4 regions of the Blastococcus brunescens genome follow, and region 4 is predicted to be linked to each of the others. Evidence: predicted binding sites of a transcription regulator. Region 4 holds the regulator's gene; each other region holds the start of a gene.

Region 1 (5,160 bases), 1.3 Mb from region 4:
CTACCCGGCGCTGCTGTGGCTCGCCTTCGTCCTGGTCGGCCTGGCGGTGGGGCGCCTGGACCTGGCCTCCGTCGCGGTACGACGCCGGCTGGCAGCGGCGGGAGCGGCGGCCGCGGTCGTCGGCTACGGCGGGGCTGGCTGAGCACCCGGCTGCTCGCCGACGGGGTGCCGTCCGCGGGTCCCGAGACGGGCTTCACCGTCCCGGACGTGTTCAGCGTCCGCTGGCTGACCGGCGCCGAACCGCACAGCGGCACGACCTTCGAGGCGGTCGGCTCCACCGGGTTCGCCGTCCTGGTGCTGGTCGCGTGCCTGCTGGCGGCGGAGCGGCTGCCGCGGGCCACCGCGCCGCTCGCCGCGGTGGGGGCGCTCGCGCTGACCGTGTACACCGTCCACGTCGTGGCCATCCGGGTCCTCATGGACATCGCTCCGGGGACGGCGCAGGGGCCGGTCGCGTGGCTGTGGTTCACCCTGTGCGCGCTGGTCGGCGCCACCGTCTGGCGGCGCACGGTGGGCCGCGGACCGCTGGAGTGGCTGCTCACCTGGACGTCGAGCAGGGCGGCCGGGCTCGCCCCGTCGTCCCCGGCGGTGTGAGGCGGGCCGTAGCCTGCGCAGTCGTGCTCAGCGGAACCGACCGGCCCGTCATCGGGGTCCTCGCGCTCCAGGGCGACGTCCGGGAGCACCTGGCGGCGCTGCTCGAGCTGGGCGCGGACCCGGTCGCGGTCCGTCGCCCCGAGGAGCTGGCCGCCGTCGACGGGGTGGTGCTGCCCGGTGGTGAGTCGACGACGATCGTCAAGCTGGCCGCCCGGTCCGGCCTGCTCGGCCCGCTCCGTTCCGCCGTCCGCTCGGGTCTCCCTGCGTACGGCTCCTGCGCCGGGATGATCCTGCTGGCCGACCGGATCCTCGACGCACCGCCGGACCAGGAGACGATCGGCGGGATCGACGTGACCGTCCGCCGCAACGCCTTCGGCCGCCAGATCGACTCGTTCGAGTCCGTGGTCGACCTCGGGCTCGACGGTGGCCCGCTGCACGCGGTCTTCATCCGCGCGCCGTGGGTGGAGGAGGCCGGCGAGGGGGTCGAGGTGCTCGGGCGCGTCGTGGGCGGAGCGGCCGACGGTAGGATCGTCGCGGTCCGCCAGGGGAACCTGGTGGCCACGAGCTTCCACCCCGAACTGACCGGGGACCGCCGGGTGCACGCGCTGTTCGTCGACATCGTCAGGTCGTCGGTGGCGGCAGCTCACCCGGCCGAGCAGGCCGGCACCGCTGCCGGGGACGAGAGGGGTTAGCCGTGAGCGAGCTTGCGAGCTCAGCGATGAGCAGAGCAGCGGGGCCGCGAACGCGGCCGACGAGCGCCAGCGAGGAGGACTCGTGAGCGGCCATTCCAAGTGGGCGACGACGAAGCACAAGAAGGCCGGGATCGACGCCAAGCGCGGCAAGCTCTTCGCCAAGCTGATCAAGAACATCGAGGTCGCCGCCCGCACCGGTGGCGGTGACCTCTCCGGGAACCCGACGCTCTTCGACGCGGTCCAGAAGGCGAAGAAGAGCTCGGTCCCCAACGACAACATCGACCGCGCCGTCAAGCGCGGCGCGGGGCTCGAGGCCGGCGGCGTCGACTACCAGGGCATCACCTACGAGGGCTACGCCGCGGGCGGTGTCGCCGTCCTCATCGAGTGCCTGACGGACAACAAGAACCGCTCGGCCATGGAGGTCCGCACCGCCATGACCCGCAACGGCGGGAACATGGCCGACCCCGGCTCGGTCTCCTACCTCTTCTCCCGCAAGGGCGTGGTGGTCGTGCCGAAGGCCGACGGGGTCGACGAGGACGGCGTGCTCATGGCGGTCCTGGACGCCGGCGCCGAGGAGGTGCGCGACCTCGGCGACACCTTCGAGGTGGTCAGCGAGCCCGGCGACCTGGTGGCCGTCCGCACGGCGCTGCAGGACGCCGGGATCGACTACGACTCGGCCGAGGCCGGGTTCGCGCCCAGCGTGACCGTCGAGCTCGACGAGGACGGCGCGGGCAAGGTCTTCCGGCTCATCGACGCGCTCGAGGACCTCGACGACGTGCAGAACGTGTACGCGAACTACGACGTGTCCGACGAGGTGCTGGAGAAGATATAGGACCCCCTCCTCCTCACCCCTCGCACGCTCGGGGCCAGCCTCTGGAGGGGCCGACGGCTGGGTGCGTGTCGTGCTGCCGTGCTGACGGATGGCCGGGCTAGCCTCGGTCGAACAGGCGTTCGGTCGGCGGGGAGGCTTTCCATGCGGGTGCTCGGTATCGACCCGGGCCTCACCCGGTGCGGGTGGGGGTCGTCGACGGCCGCCCCGGCGCGCGGCCGACGGCGGTCGGGGTCGGTGTGCTCCGGACGATGGCCGAACTCGATCTCGAACTGCGGCTGCTCGAGCTGCACACCGGGGTGACCGCCCTGCTGCGCGAGCACCGGCCCGACGTGGTGGCGATCGAGCGCGTCTTCACCCAGAACAACAAGGGCACCGCCATGGGGACGGCGCAGGCCGCGGGTGTGGCGGCGCTCGCCGCCGCGCAGGCCGACCGTCCGGTCGCCTGGCACACCCCCAGCGAGGTCAAGGCGGCCATCTCGGGCAACGGCCGCGCAGACAAGGAGCAAGTCACCCTCATGGTCACCCGTGTGCTGGGTCTCACCGAGGCACCCAAGCCCGCCGACGCGGCCGACGCGCTGGCCCTGGCGGTCTGCCACGCCTGGCGGGGCCCCGCCCAGCAGCGGCTGCGGGCCGCCGCGCTCGCGGGCGGGATCGGGGCGCCGATCCGCCGGACGACCCTGCCGCGGTGGACGGGGGTGGCCGCACGATGATCGCCTCGCTCTCCGGCCGGGTGGCCGCGGTGTCCCCGGACGGCGCTGTCGTGGAGGTCGGCGGCATCGGGCTGGCCGTGCAGTGCACGCCGGGCACCATCGCCCGGCTGCAGGTCGGGAGAACGCCCGCCTGTCCACCAGCCTGGTCGTCCGGGAGGACTCGCTCACCCTCTACGGCTTCGCCGACGACGACGAGCGCCAGCTCTTCGAGCTGCTGCAGACCGCCAACGGGGTCGGTCCGCGGCTCGCCCAGGCGGTCCTGGCCATCCACCCGCCGCGCGAGGTGCGCCGTGCGGTCTCGATGGCCGACGTCACGGCGCTGATGCAGGTGCCGGGCATCGGCAAGAAGGGCGCCGAACGGCTGATCCTGGAACTGCGCGACCGGCTCGGCTCCTCACCTCCGACACCGTCCTCGACGCGCCGTCCGGCCTGCCGTCGGTGACGCCGGTCGCGCCGTGGCGGGACCAGCTCACGTCGGCCCTGGTCGGCCTCGGCTGGTCGGGCAGGGAGGCCGACACCGCCCTGACCCAGCTCGCCCCGGTCGCCGACGAGCAGATCGCGGCCACCGGCTCGGTGGAGGTCGCGGTCCTCCTGCGCCAGGCGCTGCAGCTGCTGGGTAGATCATGAGCTCGCCGTTCGACCGGCCGCTGGCCGGGGAGGTCGACGGCAGCCTGGGCCAGGACGCCGGGGTCTCGCCGCTGGCCGGCGACGAGGAGCGGGTGGTCGAGTCCGCGCTGCGCCCGCACTCGCTGCACGACTTCATCGGCCAGCCCAAGGTCTCCCGCCAGCTGGCGCTCGTGCTGGAAGGCGCGAAGCGACGGGGCCGGCCGCCGGACCACGTGCTGCTGTCCGGGCCGCCCGGGCTGGGGAAGACCAGCCTCGCGCTCATCATCGGCTCCGAGCTGGGCACCGCGGTGAAGATCACCAGCGGCCCGGCGATCGAGCGCTCCGGCGACCTCGCCGCGATGCTGTCCAACCTGGCGCCCGGTGATGTCCTCTTCATCGACGAGATCCACCGCATCGCCCGGCCCGCCGAGGAGCTGCTGTACATGGCGATGGAGGACTTCCGGGTCGACGTGGTGGTCGGCAAGGGGCCCGGCGCGACGGCCATCCCGCTCGAGATCAGCCCCTTCACCCTGGTCGGCGCCACCACCCGGGCCGGTCTGCTCACCGGCCCGCTGCGCGACCGGTTCGGTTTCGTCGGCCAGATGGAGTTCTACGACGTGGCGGAGCTGCAGCAGGTGCTGCGCCGCAGCGCCGACCTGCTCGGCGTCGACCTCACCGAGGACGGCTCCGTGGAGATCGCCGGCCGCTCCCGTGGCACGCCCCGCATCGCCAACCGGCTGCTGCGCCGGGTGCGTGACTACGCCGAGGTCGAGGCCGACGGGCGGGTCACCCGTGACGTCGCCCAGGCGGCGCTCGCGCTCTACGACGTCGACGTGCTGGGCCTGGACCGGCTCGACCGGGCCGTGCTGGAGGCCCTCGTCGTGCGGTTCGGGGCGGGCCGGTCGGCGTCGCCACCTTGGCGGTCGCGGTGGGGAGGAGCCGAACACGGTCGAGGAGGTCTGCGAGCCCTTCCTCGTGCGGGCCGGGCTGCTGGCCCGCACGCCGCGTGGCCGGGTGGCGACCGAGGCCGCGTGGCACCACCTGGGGCACCCGCTGCCGCGCGGCGGAGCGCTGCTCAGCGGGGCCGGCGGGGTGCTCGGCGGGGAACCGGCACACCGACGACCCCGGGTCCGTCGTCAGAGCCCCTGTTCGACGCATAGACTCACGAGCCGCTGGCGCGCAACTCGTCCGGCCGCGGCCGTGCGCGTCCCGTCCGGTCGCCCGTGGGCCGTGCAGCAGAGATGACCGAGGCATTCGAGCGGGTCCGGCCCCGGGCCCGCACCCACCGCGGAGCGCAACGCGCGGTAGAGAGGCACACCTGTCGTGGAGCAGTACTTTCCCATTCTCATGCTGGCCCTGCTGGCGATCCTGCTGTTCGTCCTGCCGGCCCGGCAGCGCAAGCGCATGCAGGCCCAGCAGCAGGAGCTGCAGAACTCCCTGACCGTCGGCACGCCCGTCATGACCACGAGCGGTCTGCACGGCACGGTCGCCGCCCTGTACGACGCGACCGTCGACCTCGAGATCGCGCCAGGGGTCGTCGCCACCTTCGCGCGGCCGGCGATCATGGAGATCCGCAAGCCGCTCGGCACCGTGGACGACGACGGCACCGACTCCGGGACGCCCGGCTCGACCGGCGGACGACCGGCCGACGGCACCGTCTGAGCCGGGGACTCCTGTGGCCAACCGTTCGCTGCCGGCAGGCCGGTACTTCGCTGCCTTCCTGCTGATC
Region 2 (5,160 bases), 2.2 Mb from region 4:
GCCGGTGGACCCTTCTCGATCAGCCGCCACAGCGTGTCGGTGTCCGCGTGCTCGGCGATCACGTCGCCCAGCCGTTCCAGACGCGCATCCCGCAGGGCGGCGAAGTCGGTGCCGGGTGCGACGGCGAACCGACGGCCGGCGATGCCCGCGACCTCGGTGAGGAAGGCCCGGCGGAAACCGTCGTTCTCCAGGGCGCCGTGCCAGGTGGTGCCGAACACCGAGCCCCTGCGGGCGCCGTCGAGGAAGGGCTCGGCGCTCTCGTCGACGGTGACGACGCCGTGGTGGATCTCGTAGCCGCGCACCGGCTCCCCGAGCGCCTCGCCCACCGGGCGGCCGAGCGTCTTCTCCTGCGCGAACCGGACCTCGGCCGGCAGCAGGCCGAGCCCGTCGACGGTGCCGGCGCGCGACTCGACGTCGTCGGTGATGGTGCGCGCCAGCATCTGGTGACCGCCGCAGATGCCGAGCAGCGGCCGGCCCTCGGCGGCGTGGCGGCCGACGGCCGCGGCCATGCCGGTCTCCCGGAGCCAGGCGAGGTCGGCCACCGTCGCGCGGGTGCCGGGCAGCACGACGAGGTCGGCGTCGGCGAGCTCCTCGGGGCGGGTGGCGTACCGGACCAGGACGCCGGGCTCGGCGGCGAGGGCGTCGAGATCGGTGAAGTTCGACAACCGGGGAGCCGGGCGACCGCGACGCGGAGGACGTCCTCGCCGAGGGCCGGCCTCCGGACGTCGCCGCGGGGACGTTCAGCGAGTCCTCGACGTCGAGCTCCAGGCCGCCCAGCCACGGGAGCACGCCCAGCGTGGGCCGGCCGGTGAGCCGCTCCAGTGCGACCAGCCCGGGCTCCAGCAGGCGGACGTCGCCGCGGAACTTGTTCACGAGGAAGCCGGCCACCAGCCGCTGGTCGGCCGGTGGCATCAGCGCGACCGTGCCGTAGAGGGCGGGGAACACGCCTCCGCGGTCGATGTCGCCGACGACCAGCACCGGCAGGTCGGCCGCCGTGGCCAGGCCCATGTTGGCGATGTCGTCGGCGCGCAGGTTGATCTCGGTGGGGGAGCCGGCGCCCTCGCAGATGACGACGTCGAACCGGCGTCGCAGGTCCGCGAGGCAGTCGAGCACCTGCTCGTGCAGGGCGGCCTTCATCGGCCGGTAGGACAGCGCGGTGACGTCGCCGACCGGTCGTCCCATCAGGACGACCTGGCTCGAGTCGTCGCCGCCGGGCTTGAGCAGCACCGGGTTCATCGCCGCTTCGGGCTCGACGCGGGCGGCGGCGGCCTGCATGACCTGTGCCCGGCCGATCTCCGCGCCGTCGGCGGTGACCATGGAGTTGTTGCTCATGTTCTGTGCCTTGAAAGGGGCCACGGACACGCCCTGGCGCACCAGCCAGCGGCAAAGCCCGGCGGTCACGACCGACTTGCCGGCGTCCGACGTCGTCCCCGCCACGAGCAGCGCTCCACCCGAGACGAGGTTCGTCCCGCTGGTGCTCACGGCGCACATGATGCCGAGGGTCCTCGGAGGGCCGCCACCCGGATCCCACCGCCTCAGACGAGGAGTGGCGTGCCGACGAAGATCTCGGTGTCGTCGGGGCGCCAGGTGCGCCATCGCCCGTCGGGTTGTCGTTCGACCCGGAACCCGTGATGCACCTTGGTGTGGTGCCGTTCGCACAACAGGGCTGAGTTCTCGAGGCTGGTCTCGCCCTCGTCCAGGACCCACTCCTGAACATGGTGGACGTCGCACCAGTGCGTGGGCGCTTCGCAGCCGGCGAACACGCAGTGCCGGTCCCGGACCTCGACCGCCCGACGCAGACCCGGCGGGACGATCCGCTTGCTCCGGCCGTGATCGAGCACCTGCCCTTCGGGGCCCATGACGACCCGGCTGACGTTGCCGTCGCAGGCCAGCCAGCGGGCCCGGGCGGCGGAGATGGTGGCGCCGAAGCCCATGTCCGCCGCACCGGGCCCGGTCGCGGGGTCGGCCAGGTCCTCGATCCGGATCAGAGCGACGACGTGGGGCTTGACGGTGCGCAGGATCGGCGCCTGCCCGGAGGCGAGGGTGACGTCGGCCCACTGCACGAGCGCGTCCCCGAGCTGCTGGGGGCGGGTCCGCAGGTCACCGGCCGGGCGGGAAGCCTGCAGGAACGACTCCAGCACCGAGCACACTTTCTCCCCGCCGACGGCGTCGAGCTCGAAGCGGCCGGTGACGGTGCCGTCGTCGTGCCGGGCGATCCACACCGCCCGCTGCTCGGTGGGATCGGGTTCGGTGCCGTCGGGGTCCAGACAGGCCAGGAAGTGCTGCACGACTGTGCCGAGTGCGGCGTGGACCTGCGTCGAGGCGACCTCGGCCAGCGTCGCATCCACCTCGGCCAGATCCACGCCCTGCCCGACGGCCTCGGCCTGCACCTGCACGGCGGCGACCGGGGCGATCACGCTCACCTGCTCGGCGGTCACCGCGCCGGCGGCGAACGCCGCCGCGACCGCGGGCAGCTGCTCCAGCGCCCGCCCGTTGCCGACCAGCCGCCCCGCCTCTCGGGCCGAGAGCCGCAGGTGCCCGCGCAGCCACGACCGCATCGACACCAGCCCGTCGCGCTCGGGGGCCTGCATGGTCTCGGCCCGGCGCACCGTCGAGGTGAGCTCGGCGTCCACGGCGTTGCGCACCGCCACCAGCAGCGCCGTGCGGTCCAGCACCTGATCGGCGGACACCAGGCCCGCCAGCGGCTCGGCGTCCAGGGAGTCCAGCAGGGACTGCAGCAGCTCCCGCACGCCACCTCCCACTCGTTCGATCAGGTGTTCGAAGTCTAGCGCAGAGGAGGCCGCCCCGCACAGCGAATCCCCAGGTCAGGACCCTGTTCACAGAGTGGGCGGGCGCCCTTGACACCTCGCGCAGGTGCAGCGATGACTTCCGGGTCCGGGGATGGTCCAACTACCGTCGACCACCCAGGAGGAGTCCCGTGGAACAGCTGCTCAGAGTCCAGAACTTCACGGTCTCGCGCGACGGCTTCGGCGCCGGGGAAGGCCAGCGCCTGGAGCGTCCGTTCGGGCACGCCAACCCCGGGGAACTGATGGCCTGGGCCCTCGGCACGGCGAGCTTCCCCAACCGCGCCGATCCCGGGGGCAGCCGTGGTCTGGACGACTACTTCACGCGCGACTTCGCCCACAACATGGGCGCGGAGATAATGGGGCGGAACAAGTTCGGTCCGCAGCGCGGTCCGTGGCAGGACCACGAGTGGCAGGGCTGGTGGGGTGACGAGCCTCCGTTCCACACCCCGGTGTTCGTCATGACCCATCACGAGCGTCCCTCGTTCTCCCTCTCCGACACCACGTTCCACTTCGTCGGCGGGGGCCGCGACGGTCCTGGACCAGGCGAAGGAGGCAGCCCGGGGCAAGGACGTCCGGCTCGGTGGCGGGGCCACCGTCATCCGGCAGTTCCTCGACGCCGACCTCGTCGACACGCTGCACGTCGCGGTCGCGCCGGTGGAGCTCGGATCCGGGACGAGGCTGTGGGAGTCACCTGACGAGCTGCGCGACCGGTTCCACGTCGACGTCGTGCCCAGCGCGAGCGGCGTGACCCACCACCTGTTCTGGCGGAAGTGACCGCTCAGCCGATCCTGGTGCCCGCGATGGCGGCAGTGGTGCTGCGGCCTCCGGACGAGTACGTGCACTGACCGAGCGGCCCTGCCCGGCCGGACCCGGTGCCCGTGGTCCACTGGGAAGGAAGCACGGCGGGCAGCCCGTCGTCCCCGTCGTCCAGGAGATCCATGAACCGCCGCACCACCCCGCGCGTGCTCGCCGTCGCGACCGCCGTCGTCCTGACCCTCACCGCCTGCGGCGACGACGACGAGGACGAGAGCGGCAGCGGGACGGCGTCGCAGGCCTGCGAGACCCGGTCGGAGACGGCCGACGCCCCGGAGGAGATCTCCACGGACCTCTCCGAGAAGCCCGAGGTGCCGGCGTCGGATGCCCCACCGCCCTGTGGCCTCGTGATCAGCGACGTCGCGGTCGGCGACGGCGCCGAGGCCGTCGACGGCACGACGGTCGCGCTCAAGTACGTGGGCGCGTTCTACGAGACGGGGAGGAGTTCGACTCCTCGTGGAGCCGGGGGCGGACGACACGCTGCCGGTGGTCGTCGGGGCCGGACAGGTCATCCCCGGATTCGAGCAGGCGATCACCGGTATGCAGGTCGGCGGCCGGCGGATGGTCACCATCCCCAGCGACCTCGGCTACGGCCCTTCGGGTCAGGGCCCGATCCCCGGCGACGCCACCCTCGTCTTCGTCCTCGATCTGGTCGAGGTCGTCTGACGCGAGCACGGCACGAGAACTTGTCGAGCCGGGACGCCGGCTGGATCCGAGGCGAGTGCGCGAACGGCGCGAAGGCCCTGGTCGGAGAACCGACCAGGGCCTTCGTGCGTGGGGTGAGTGACGGGGCTCGAACCCGCGACACCCAGGATCACAACCTGGTGCTCTACCGACTGAGCTACACCCACCATCGGTTCCCCGGGCGCACGCGCCTGAGGGGAACCGGCGCAACGATACCGGAGGTGGTCAGGCTCCTGACGCGGCCGGGGAGGAGCGTCGTCCGCGGGGTTGGCGTCGCCGGCGGCGAGGACCTCGGCGAAGGTGCCGATGACCTCCTCGGCCGCGCCCTTCGCCTGGTCGCTGCTGGGGCCGGGTGCCGCCACGAACAGCGTCCGCCGGTAGTAGGCCAGCTCGCGGATCGACTCGATGATGTCGGCCAGGGCGCGGTGGGCGAGGCCCTTCGGCGGCTGGGCGAAGTAGACCCGGGGGAACCAGCGACGGGCCAGCTCCTTGATGGAGGAGACGTCGACCATCCGGTAGTGCAGGTGGTCGTCGAGCTCGGGCATGTCGCGGGCGAGGAAGCCGCGGTCGGTGCCGATCGAGTTGCCGCACAGCGGGGCGGTGCGCCGCTCGGGCACCCAGCGCTTGATGTAGGCCAGCACCTGCTGCTCGGCCTCGGCCACCGTGAGCGTCGAGGCCCGGACGGCGTCGGTGAGCCCGGACTTCCGGTGCATCTCGACCACGACCTCGTTCATGCCGTCGAGGTCGGCGTCGTCCGCCGCGATGATCAGGTCCAGCCCGGGGTCGAGCACGTTGAGCTCGGAATCGGTCACCACCACGGCGACCTCGATGAGCTTGTCCTTGACGATGTCGAGCC
Region 3 (5,160 bases), 720 kb from region 4:
GCCGACCCGCGGGTGCAGGTGGAGACCACGACGGCCGGTCCGCGGTGGCCGGACGCCGTCCGTTCCAGTTCCGCGGTCGGCCTGGGGTTCGACGGCGGACCGGGGAGGGCGGGACCATCGACGGCTCGTGGGCCCGGGAGTGGGCCGTCGCCGCTGATCGGGTGGGCGCCGCCGTCGACGCCGCCCTCGACGCCTCGCCGGCCCTGACCGCCGCCAGGCTCGCCCGCGACGTCGTGGCGGCGCTGCCGTCCGGGGCGCTGCTGGTGCTCGGTTCCTCGACGCCCGTGCGGGACGTCGACCGGCTCGCCGTGCCGCGCGGCGACCTCACCGTGCTCGCCAACCGCGGTGTGGCCGGCATCGACGGCACGATCTCGACGGCGACCGGTGCGGCGACGGTGCACGGTGGCGCGGCCTTCGCGCTGATGGGCGACCTGACGTTCCTGCACGACCTGACCGGGCTGCTGATCGGCGACGGCGAACCGGCGCCGGATCTCACGGTCGTCGTGCCCGACAACGACGGCGGCGGCATCTTCGCCCAGCTGGAGCCGGGGAGGACCGGCACGCCCGCGACTACCGGCGGGTGTTCGGCACCCCGCACGGGCGGAACCTGGTCGCGGTCGCGGAGGCGCTCGGCTGGCGCGCGAGCCGGTTGACGTCGACGGACGAGCTGCCCGGCGTCCTGGCGCTCGGCGGACCGCGCGTCGTCGTCGTCCGCACCGACCAGCGTGCCGAGGCGGCCCTGGCGTTCGAGCTGCGCGCAGCGGCGGCCGCCGCCCTGCGCTAACCCTCGAGCGCGGCCTGGAAGGCGGCGAACTTCGACTGGGTCTCGGCGAGCTCGGCGGACGGGTCGGACCCGGCGACGATGCCGCAGCCGGCGAACAGCCGGGCGCTGTCGTCACCGACCAGCTCCGCGCAGCGCAGGGCCAGCCCGAACTCGCCGTCGCCCCGGGCATCGAGCCAGCCGACCGGACCGGCGTAGCGGCCGCGGTCCATGCCCTCGAGCTCGGCGATCACGGCCGCGGCGCCCGGCGTCGGGGTGCCGCACACGGCGGCCGTGGGGTGCACCGCGCCGACGAGCTCGAGCAGCCCCGCCCGGCTCCTGGCCCCGGTGCGGCGCTGCGTGCCGGTCACGTCGCTGGCCAGGTGCCGGACGTTGGCGAGGGTGAGCAGGTCGGGCTCCTCGGGAGCATCCAGCGTCGCGCAGAACGGCTCGAGGGCGCGCACCAGCGAGTCCACGGCGAGGGCGTGCTCGGACCGGTCCTTGGCCGAGCCGATGAGCGCCGCGGCCAGCCGCTCGTCGTCGGCACCCGCCCCGCGCGGCGCGGTACCGGCCAGCACCCGGGCGGAGAGCTGCCGCCCGGTGCGGCGCAGGAGGAGTTCCGGGGTCGCGCCGAGCAGGCCGTCGACGGCGAACGTCCAGCAGTCCGGGAAGCGGGCCGCGAGCCGGCGCAGCAGCCGCCGCGGGTCGAGGGGGACGTCGGCGGAGACGAGCAGGTCGCGGGCGAGCACCACCTTCTCCAGCTCACCGGCGTCGATCCGGGTCACCGCCTCGGCGACCGCGGCGCACCAGGTGGCCGGGTCGAGGGCGCCGTCGGCGTACCGCAGACGGGGTGCGGGGCCGTCGTCGGACTGGGCGGGGAGGAGGACGTCGCGCGGGTCGACGTCGCCGACCGTCGTCAGCCAGGCCACGCCGTCACGCCGGCCCAGGACGACATCGGGGACGACGAAGACCGACGTCCCGGCGCGGGGGTCGAACGCGATGCTCGCGAAGAGGACCGGTCCGGAGCCGGCGACGCCGAGCTCGTCGTCGGTGTCGAGACCGCCGGTGAAGTCCGACCACCAGGCGGCGGCCTCCTCGAGCGCGCGGGGCCCCGAGACCTCGAGCCGCGCCGCCTCGCCCCAGCCGACCAGGCCCTCGCCACGGCGGACCCAGGACAGCGCGCCGTCGGCGGGGAGCCGGTCGAGCAGCCCACCGGCGGCCCCGGTGCGGACGGTCGTCACGGTGCGCGCAGCGGCCTCCGACGAGGTCAGGGCAGCCGCTGTCACGTGTCCAGAGTAGGAGGCCCGGTAGCGTCGGTGCCGTGGGAGACCGGCGAGACAGCGCACACACCGCCGGCCTGCGGGCCGGACTGGACAAGCAGCCGGCCGACGTCGCGGCGATGTTCGACCGGGTCGCGAAGCGCTACGACATCACCAACACCGTGCTCTCCGCGGGGCTCGACGCCTCCTGGCGGCGGGCCACCCGGGAGGCGCTGGGGGCACGCCCCGGCCAGACCGTGCTCGACGTCGCGGCCGGGACGGCGGTCTCCACGGTGGAGCTGGCCGCGGGCGGGGTCACCGCGATCGCGTGTGACTTCTCCCAGGGCATGCTGCGCGCCGGTGCCGCGCGGCCGGTGCCCAAGGTCGCCGGCGACGCGATGGCGCTGCCCCTGGCCGACGAGAGCGTCGACGGCGTCGTCATCTCCTTCGGCCTGCGCAACGTGGCCGATCCCGACGCCGCGCTGCGCGAGTTCCGACGGGTGACGCGGCCCGGCGGCACGCTCGTGATCTGCGAGTTCTCCTCGCCGACCTGGGCACCGTTCCGCACCGTCTACACCGAGTACCTGATGAAGGCCCTGCCGCGGATCGCCCGCGCGGTCTCGAGCAACCCCGAGGCCTACGTCTACCTCGCCGAATCGATCCGCGCGTGGCCCGACCAGGCGGCCCTCGCCCGCCGGGTGCAGGAGGCCGGCTGGGGTGAGGTCGCCTGGCACGACCTCACCGGCGGGATCGTCGCGCTCCACCGCGCCCGCCGCGTCTGACGATCTCCTCCCGGCCTTGCTCCCGGCAGCCCCGCCCGGCCCGGCCCTGTAGGCCGGGACTCCCAGAACTGTCGTACCCCGTACGTATGTTCGATCCGTGCCCACCGCCGAGCTCCGTCGCAGCCCCGTGGAGGGTGCGCTGATCGGGTGGCTGCTGGCGCGGCCGCCGGCGGTGCCGCGGCTGCCTGCGAGCGCGCTGTCCGCCGAGGAGAAGGCCGAGGAGCTGCAGCGGCTCCAGGCCCGGAAGGCGATGGAGGCCGCCTACGAGGCCGAGCTGATGGTGGCCCTGGCCGCCGACCGGCCCGACACCGACGACCCGCCCCGGGCCATCCCGGTGCGCGACGGCGCGGTGCGGGGTCGCCGGTGCCCGGGACGAGCGAGTTCCTGCCGGACGAGCTGGCTCTCGTGCTCAACTGCTCCCGCCCGTTCGCCGCGGATCTGCTGACCGACGCCTGGGTGCTGACCGAGCGGATGCCTGCCGTGCACGAGGCCTGCGCAGCCGGCGACCTCGACTGGTTCCGGGCGCGGGTGTTCGCCGACGTGCTCGGCAGCGCCTCCGACGAGGTGGTCGAGGAGGTCGTGCCGGCGCTCCTCCCCGTAGCGGCAGGCCTGTCGTCGGGTCGGCTGCGGCGCCGGTTGATCGCGGCGGCCATGGCGGCGGACGAGGAGTTCGCCGAACGGCGCCGCATCGAGGCCGAGCGGCGGGCAGACGTGCGCACCCGGCCCACCGGTGACGGGATGTCCGCCCTGTCCACCGAGCTGCCCTCGGCTCTCGCGGCGGCGATGTGGTCGACGATCGACCAGGCCGCGCAACTGGCCAGGACCACCGGCGATGACCGGCCCATCGGCGTTCTCCGGGCCGAGGCCCACGCGGCGATGGTGCTGCGTCCGGGCGGCGGTCCGGGCCCGGGCTTCACCGGGCACGTCACCGTGCTGGCTCCACTGGCCGCCCTGCACCCGGGAGGCGTCGGCACCGTCGGCGGAAACCTCGGCCCCACCGTCGACGGCACCCCGATCACAGCCGGGCACCTGCGCGAGCTGCTCGCCGAACTCGATGCCCTCGGGGTCCGGGCACCCCGGGGTGGCAGCCTCGAGGTCGCCCTGACCGACGAGCGCGGCGCCCTGCTCGCCTGTGTGACCGCCGGCGAGCTGGCGCGGCTCGCCGCCCGTGGCTGCCCGGCGCACGGACGGGACGCGACCTGCCGCTGTCCCGTGCTCACCGCGCCGGCCGCGGTCGACGGGTACCGGCCGTCCGCCGCGCAGGACCGGTTCCTGAGGCTGCGCGACCGGACCTGCCGGCATCCGGGCTGCTCGCGGCCCGCCGGGCTGACCGATGCCGACCACGTGGTCGCCTACGACTGCGGCGGGCGCACCGGTTGCGAGAACCTCTGCTGCCTGTGCCGCGGCCACCACCGGCTGAAGACCTTCGCCCGGAACTGGCGCTTCGAGCTGTTGCCCGACGGGACCTTGCGGGTCACCACGCCGAGCGGGATCACCCGCACCACCCGGCCACCGGGTCTTCGCGACGGCATGGAGCAATGGGCCTTGCCCGCGCCACCACCCCCGCCGGTGGAACAGCCGCCGTTCTGACCACCGACGGCCGGCCACCGTCGACTAGCCTCCGCTGCCCCGGGTCGATCGGGGTCGATCGGGGTTCCCGTCGTGCCCCGCCGGTTCTAGCGTCGGCCCATGACGACCCCGCCGCCCGCGCCGCAGCCGCCGGGTCCCTCGCCGTCCCCGACGGACCCGATCCCGCCACCCGTACCGGCCCCGTACCCGACGCCGGATCCCACGGATCCGACGGCGCCGCCGCCGGCACCGACGCCCGAGCCGCTCTAGAGGCTCGTCGTGGACGGCCGGCGCTTCGCGGACCGCCGGGCTGCCGGGCGGACACTGGGGAACACCTCGCCCGACGGGAACCGACCGATCCGCTCGTGCTCGGTCTCCCACGGGGAGGCGTGGTCGTCGCGGCCGAGGTGGCCGCGGCCCTGTGCGCCCCCTGGACGTCCTCGTCGTCCGGAAGTTGGGGCTGCCCGGGCAGCCCGAGCTGGCCATGGGCGCGATCGCGGCCGTCGGGGACGCCGTCGAGACCGTGCGGGTGGACTCCGTCCTCGCAGCCGCCGGCGTGGAGCCCGCCGTGTTCGAGGAGGTCGGGCGGCGGGAGCTGGTGGAGCTGCGCCGCCGCGAGGCGGCCTACCGCGAGGGTCGGCCCCCGTTCCGGTGGCGGGCCGGACCGTCGTCCTCGTCGACGACGGGCTGGCCACGGGCGCCACCATGCACGCGGCCGTCGTCGCCGTCCGCGCCGGAGGGCCGGCGTCGGTCACCGTCGCCGTTCCCGTGGGCTCCCCGCGCGCCCTCG
Region 4 (5,160 bases):
CACCAGGGAGGACATCGCTCCCCACGAGTCACACGACACGCCGGGAGGACGCGCCGGGGCGTCGGGTCGGCCCGACGACGAGGCCGCCGGAAGCTCGCCTGCGATCACCGATCACCTCCGCAGGATGCGGGCGCCGTCGGACCGACTCCGGCTCCGGCGACCGGAGAGCACGACCCGTGCGGCGCCTCGCTGCCGACCGCGGACGCTCCCGCGGTCGCTCGCCGGCAGCCGACCGTCGGCACACGTCCGAAGGCGGGAAGGAGGGCCGCGCCGCGCCCCGAGGTCCGCCGGCGGGAGCCGGCGTGGCGCGCGAGGAGAACGCGCCGAGACCTGGAAATCAGACGCCGCGGACGGACCCGTCGACGCGGGGACGGCGGGCGTGGGGCACGTGGTCGCTGAGACGCATCGGACGCGTCAGCAGCTCGGGCTCGAGACCGTCGGGTGCCGTCCAGCCGGCACGCGGCGCGGAATCCTCCGGCCGAACCGCCGGACGCGACCTCGACGGACCGTCGACGGGGCCGGCGGACACGCGAGCCGTGGCCGACGCGCCCTCGGACGCGGTCCGACGCAGGCCCGTGTCGGCCGGCCGCTGCTGCCCGAGGTCTCCGGCCGCACGGTGCCGGCCCGGAACCGCCGGCGCCGCTGAACGGGCCGGGGTTCCTTCGGGAGCACGCCGACGGCCGACGGCCGGAGCCTCGCCGGTCTCCGGTGCGCGCCGACGCCCGACCGCCGGGGACTCAGCCGTCTCGGGGCGCGGCGGCGCCCGGTAGCCTGCTGCTCCGCCTCTTCCGGCGCCCGGCGGCGGCCCACGGAGGCGAACTGCGCCGTCTCGTCAGCGGTCCGGCGCCCACCGGCCGGCGGGAGATCCCGGACGACGGAGAGGTCGCGCACCATCGGCAGTCCGGCCGTGACGGCTCCGTCGGCATCTGCCGAGCGACTACGGCGGCCGGACGGGTGCCGCGCGACGGACATCTCCTGCGTTCCGGGACCGAACGCCGCCCGACGCTCGGGCCGTGCCGCCACGGCGAGGTGCCGCTCCGGCAGGCGCAGTGACCCCAGATCGGTCCACGCCGTCTCCTCGACACCCCCAGGACGACCCGCACCCACACCTGGCAGGAGCCACTGGCGTCGTGCCGCCAGCCGAGGAGCTCGCCCGCCCACCACGTTCCTGCCTGATACACCTCGACAGCCTGGGGTTGACTGGTGAACACAGCTGCTCGGTTCTCCATGGCGCCTGACACGGGACGACCGTAAGCGCTGGAGTGACCACTGAGTGTGAAGACGCCCGCACTGAGGGTTGACGAAGTCGCGCCCCGACGTTGTGGACCTATTGCCGTGGCGCGATCGCCGCGGCGGGCCAGAGGTGTCGTAACCACCTCTGCCCAGCGTTCGTGCTGGTCAGGAGAGCGGACCAGGCGGAGACGCCGAGCGGAGCGCACACCCTGCATCACGGGAGGAGGAGCTCCTGCCCCGGCACCAGGTCGGCGCTCCGGAGGCCGTTCAGCTCCTGGATCCGGTCGATCACCGACCGCACGTCACCGTCGACCTCGAGGGAGGAGGCGATCGACCACAACGTGTCGCCCGGCTGCACCACGACACTGCTCCCCCGCCAGCCGCAACCCGTCGGATCCGCCACCGAGGAGCGGACCCACCCAGGAGCCCAGCGCCACGCCCAGAGCCAGTGCCATCACGACGGCGAGCCGCCGGGCACGACGGGTCAGCCGCAGGCCCACCGAGGGGCCCTCGTCGGGACCGTTCGCCGGGCGACCCCGCCGGACCCCGCTGCTCGGACCGTCATCCCCTCCGGCCGCGGCGCGGAGATCCGGCGCGCAGGAGGCGCCGGGGTGAGGGAGGCCGGCAGACACCCACGCGCGACGGGCTGCGGCGTGAGGGCCGGGCGAGGGGGCGCGCGAGGAGGCGACGGCCCCGGCGCCGGCGTGCACCACCACGAGGCGGGGCCGCCACGGCGCCTGGACCTCCTCGTCGAACTCCAGCACGGCCTGCGCGACACTTCCCATGACCTGTCCTCCTCACCTCTCGTGCTCGACCTTTGGTCGAACGCCTGTTCGAATCGAACGACTGTTCGATGTGTACCGCATGGGTCCGACGAAAGCCACCGGACACGACCTGCGACTTCGAACATGTGTTTGATCGATGCCGCGAGAAGCGCTACCGTCCGATGGACGGACACAGGCGCTGCGCGAGCGGCGGACGAGGAGGCGACGTGGCGGAGAAGAGCGGGAGCTCAGGCGGCCGCAAGGCGGGGGCGGACGCCGGCGCGACGGCGGGAACGGCAGCGGTCCGCTCGTTCCCCGACCGGGGTGCCGACGGCGACGGCCTGACCCAGCGCCAGCGCCGGGTCCTGGAGGTCATCCGCGACTCGATCGAGCGGCGGGGCTATCCCCCTCGGTCCGCGAGATCGGCGAGGCGGTCGGCCTGTCGTCGGCCTCCTCGGTCGCCCACCAGCTCTCCGTCCTGCAGAAGAAGGGCTGGCTGCGGCGCGACCCCAACCGGCCCCGCGCCCTCGACGTCCGGCTGCCCGGCGACTCCCCGCACCACCTCCCGGCAGCCGCAGAGCTCACCCAGGGGACGACGCGCAGCTCTCGGCCCCGACGTACGTCCCGCTGGTCGGCCGCATCGCCGCCGGTGGGCCGGTGCTCGCCGAACAGGCCGTGGAGGACGTCTTCCCCTCCCGCGCGAGCTCGTCGGCGAGGGAACGCTCTTCATGCTGAAGGTGGTCGGCGACTCGATGGTCGAGGCCGCCATCTGCGACGGGGACTGGGTGGTGGTCCGGCAGCAGCCGACCGCCGAGAACGGCGAGATCGTCGCCGCGATGATCGACGGCGAGGCCACGGTCAAGACCTACAAGCGACGCGACGGCCATGTCTGGCTGCTGCCCCACAACCCTGCCTACGAGCCCATCCCGGGCGACGACGCGACCGTCCTCGGCCGGGTCGTCAGCGTCCTGCGCCGCGTCTGACAGCGGGCCCCGTCCCGCTCACCGCTCGCACGCTCGCGGTGAGCCTCCTGACGGGGCCACGCGCCTCAGGGCCGGCGGCGCAGCATCCCACCGATCCAGACGACCACCGTCGCGACGCCTGCCGCGATCAGCGCCGAGGTCCAGGGCGACATCCCCGACCTGGTCAGGTCGCTGAAGCTCAGGACCGCCCCCTCGGGGGCCGGCGTCGTGGCCTCGACGGTCGCCGGGGCGAGGGCGACGCGGGTGAGATCGGCGGGCAGCCCCTCGCTGGTGACCAGCAGGCTCTGCCCGTCCGCCGCGAAGGTGATCGCCTCGCCCTGGGGCGAGGTCGGCAGCGGGATGACCGACGGTTCGCCCGAGAGGGCGCCGACGACATCGCTGCCGGTCAGCGGCCAGACATAGGCATCTGTGTACGTGCGCAGGGCCAGGCGCTGACCATCCGCTGACACCGCACCGCCGGTGACCAGCAACTGCCCGACGCTGCCCACGGGCCCGCCCGCCGTCCCGGTGAGCGTCATGGAGACGCCGGCGACCTTCGCCAACGCCACGGTGCCGCCGTCCACGAGGGCCGTCGTCGGGCTGTACACCCCGCTCGCGCCGAGCACCTCCTTGGTCACCACGTACGGGGTCCCGTCCGGCGCGAGGAGGAGGGCCTCTGCGTCGTGGGGCCCGTCCGGATAGGTGAGCCGGAAGATGCCGGTCGAACCGTCGGGCCGGAGGGCCAGCAGCGCCACGGTCGTCCGCGTGCCGTTGTTGTCGCCCGTGTCGGCCAGCCAGACGGTCCCGTCCGGACCGACCGCCATGTCCTCGGGGTCGTAGGGGTCCAGCGCGGCTGTGTGCGAGTCGACGACCTGGCACGAGGCGTCCAGCAGGTGCACGGCCAGCTCCTCGCCGCCGTCGTTCATGGCCAGGACGCCGCTGTCGACGGCCACGATCCCGGAGATCTCCGCCAGCCGCGGGTCACTGACCTGGCACTGGACGGCCGTCGTCGCGACCCCGTTCTCGGCGTACGCGGGCAGGGCGGACCCGAGGACGAGGCCGGTCCCGAGGGCTCCCCGGCGACCAGCAACCGTCCCCGCACGCCGCTACGCGGTCTGCCGGCCTCGGGCACGTACCCAGCGTGACAGAACGATTGCATCGAGTCGGTGAACCACGCCCAACAGGACGATTCCCACCGCGGCGCCGACGATCGCGTCGGTGATCCAGTGGAAGTCCAGCGACACCATCGAGATGCCGGTCGCGACGGGCCCGGCGAGGCTCAGCCACCAGAACGCGCGCTGCACACGGGCGGGGAGCTCGAACTCCACGGCCAGCCAGCGCGCCACGCCCCACATGATCACCGCGTTGGCCACGTGACCCGACGGGAACGAGGCGCCGTCGGCGTGGAAGAACAGCTCGTCGGGGTGTCCGGGCGCCGTCCGGCCGGTGCCGAACTTCAGCGCGTACACCCCGACGGTGAGCGTGCCGAGGGCGAGCAGGACGCGGAGCAGGGGAGCCAGGTGCGCCGCCGCCAGGCCAGGTAACCGACCAGGATCGCCAGCACCACGAGGATGGTGGCGCGGCCGCCGAGCTGGGTGATCGCCCAGACGACCGGGTAGGCGGACGAGTCCCGCAGGCCCCACCCACCGATGATCTCCGAGACGCGCAGGTCGGTCCGTTCGAGGACGCCGCCGGCGAGCAGGTCGACGGTGATGAGGCCGCCCACCACGAACGCGAGCAGCATCAGCCACCATGGCGGTCGGCCGATGGAGACGACACGCGTCTGCTCGGGCACGCCGGCGTCCCACACCACGCCGCTCGTCACGCCGTCACCGTACCGGGCCGTGACCTGTCCGTGATCCGGACGAGCCGGTTCCTCGCCCCCGGGGTCAGGCGACCGGATCGGCGAACTGCTCGAGCGTCGCGGCGAGTCCGCCGTCCACCCGGGCGCTCAACCGGGTCCCGGCGTCCTCGTGCCGCTCGCTGAGCACCTCTCCGTCGCGATGCACCCGGGCGACCAGGTCACCCCGGTCGTAGGGCACCAGCACGTCGACGTCCACGTCCGGGTGCGGCAACCGTCCGGCGATCAGCTCGCGGAGACCCTGGATGCCGGCGCCGGTCCGGGCCGACACCCAGACCGCGCCGGGCAGCGCCCGCCGCAGGGTCAGCACGTCGTCCTCGGTCATGGCGTCGACCTTGTT

What was found. Region 4 encodes LexA, which represses DNA repair genes until DNA is damaged. Its sites were predicted from a motif close to TCGAACANNTGTTCGA; they were not measured.
Region 1: the regulator LexA is predicted to act here: its motif matches at 2,223-2,238, upstream of ruvC (crossover junction endodeoxyribonuclease RuvC).
Region 2: the regulator LexA is predicted to act here: its motif matches at 2,767-2,782, upstream of U6N30_RS06345 (HNH endonuclease signature motif containing protein).
Region 3: the regulator LexA is predicted to act here: its motif matches at 2,880-2,895, upstream of U6N30_RS25630 (HNH endonuclease signature motif containing protein).

The regions. Positions count from the first base shown of each region.
Region 1 covers NZ_CP141261.1:1,830,761-1,835,920, forward strand. Annotated here, with positions in the region: gene U6N30_RS12195 (heparan-alpha-glucosaminide N-acetyltransferase domain-containing protein) at 1-142, shown strand, start outside; gene U6N30_RS12200 (DUF418 domain-containing protein) at 166-591, shown strand; gene pdxT (pyridoxal 5'-phosphate synthase glutaminase subunit PdxT) at 615-1,283, shown strand; gene U6N30_RS12210 (YebC/PmpR family DNA-binding transcriptional regulator) at 1,366-2,115, shown strand; gene ruvC (crossover junction endodeoxyribonuclease RuvC) at 2,292-2,825, shown strand; partial or broken gene U6N30_RS12220 (Holliday junction branch migration protein RuvA) at 2,822-2,887, shown strand; gene ruvA (Holliday junction branch migration protein RuvA) at 2,908-3,267, shown strand; gene U6N30_RS12230 (Holliday junction ATP-dependent DNA helicase RuvA) at 3,264-3,452, shown strand; partial or broken gene ruvB (Holliday junction branch migration DNA helicase RuvB) at 3,449-4,318, shown strand; gene U6N30_RS35415 (hypothetical protein) at 4,407-4,676, shown strand; gene yajC (preprotein translocase subunit YajC) at 4,779-5,093, shown strand; gene secD (protein translocase subunit SecD) at 5,107-5,160, shown strand, end outside.
Region 2 covers NZ_CP141261.1:921,849-927,008, forward strand. Annotated here, with positions in the region: gene cobC (Rv2231c family histidinol phosphate aminotransferase CobC) at 1-665, opposite strand, end outside; partial or broken gene U6N30_RS06340 (cobyric acid synthase) at 784-1,596, opposite strand; gene U6N30_RS06345 (HNH endonuclease signature motif containing protein) at 1,536-2,750, opposite strand; gene U6N30_RS06350 (dihydrofolate reductase family protein) at 3,342-3,581, shown strand; gene U6N30_RS06355 (hypothetical protein) at 3,586-4,032, opposite strand; gene U6N30_RS06360 (FKBP-type peptidyl-prolyl cis-trans isomerase) at 4,077-4,286, shown strand; tRNA gene U6N30_RS06365 (tRNA-His) at 4,396-4,471, opposite strand; partial or broken gene orn (oligoribonuclease) at 4,700-5,160, opposite strand, start outside.
Region 3 covers NZ_CP141261.1:3,822,219-3,827,378, reverse strand. Annotated here, with positions in the region: gene U6N30_RS25655 (hypothetical protein) at 1-207, shown strand, start outside; gene U6N30_RS25650 (hypothetical protein) at 162-653, shown strand; gene U6N30_RS25645 (hypothetical protein) at 650-784, shown strand; gene U6N30_RS25640 (isochorismate synthase) at 781-2,046, opposite strand; gene U6N30_RS25635 (demethylmenaquinone methyltransferase) at 2,082-2,801, shown strand; gene U6N30_RS25630 (HNH endonuclease signature motif containing protein) at 2,949-4,391, shown strand; gene U6N30_RS25625 (phosphoribosyltransferase family protein) at 5,022-5,160, shown strand, end outside.
Region 4 covers NZ_CP141261.1:3,100,232-3,105,391, forward strand. Annotated here, with positions in the region: gene U6N30_RS20755 (LysM peptidoglycan-binding domain-containing protein) at 1,448-1,594, opposite strand; partial or broken gene U6N30_RS34340 (hypothetical protein) at 2,155-2,463, shown strand; gene lexA (transcriptional repressor LexA) at 2,384-2,980, shown strand; gene U6N30_RS20765 (hypothetical protein) at 3,046-3,912, opposite strand; gene U6N30_RS20770 (phosphatase PAP2 family protein) at 4,066-4,428, opposite strand; gene U6N30_RS20775 (hypothetical protein) at 4,416-4,784, opposite strand; gene U6N30_RS20780 (HflX GTPase family protein) at 4,849-5,160, opposite strand, start outside; partial or broken gene U6N30_RS34345 (HflX-like GTP-binding protein) at 5,145-5,160, opposite strand, start outside.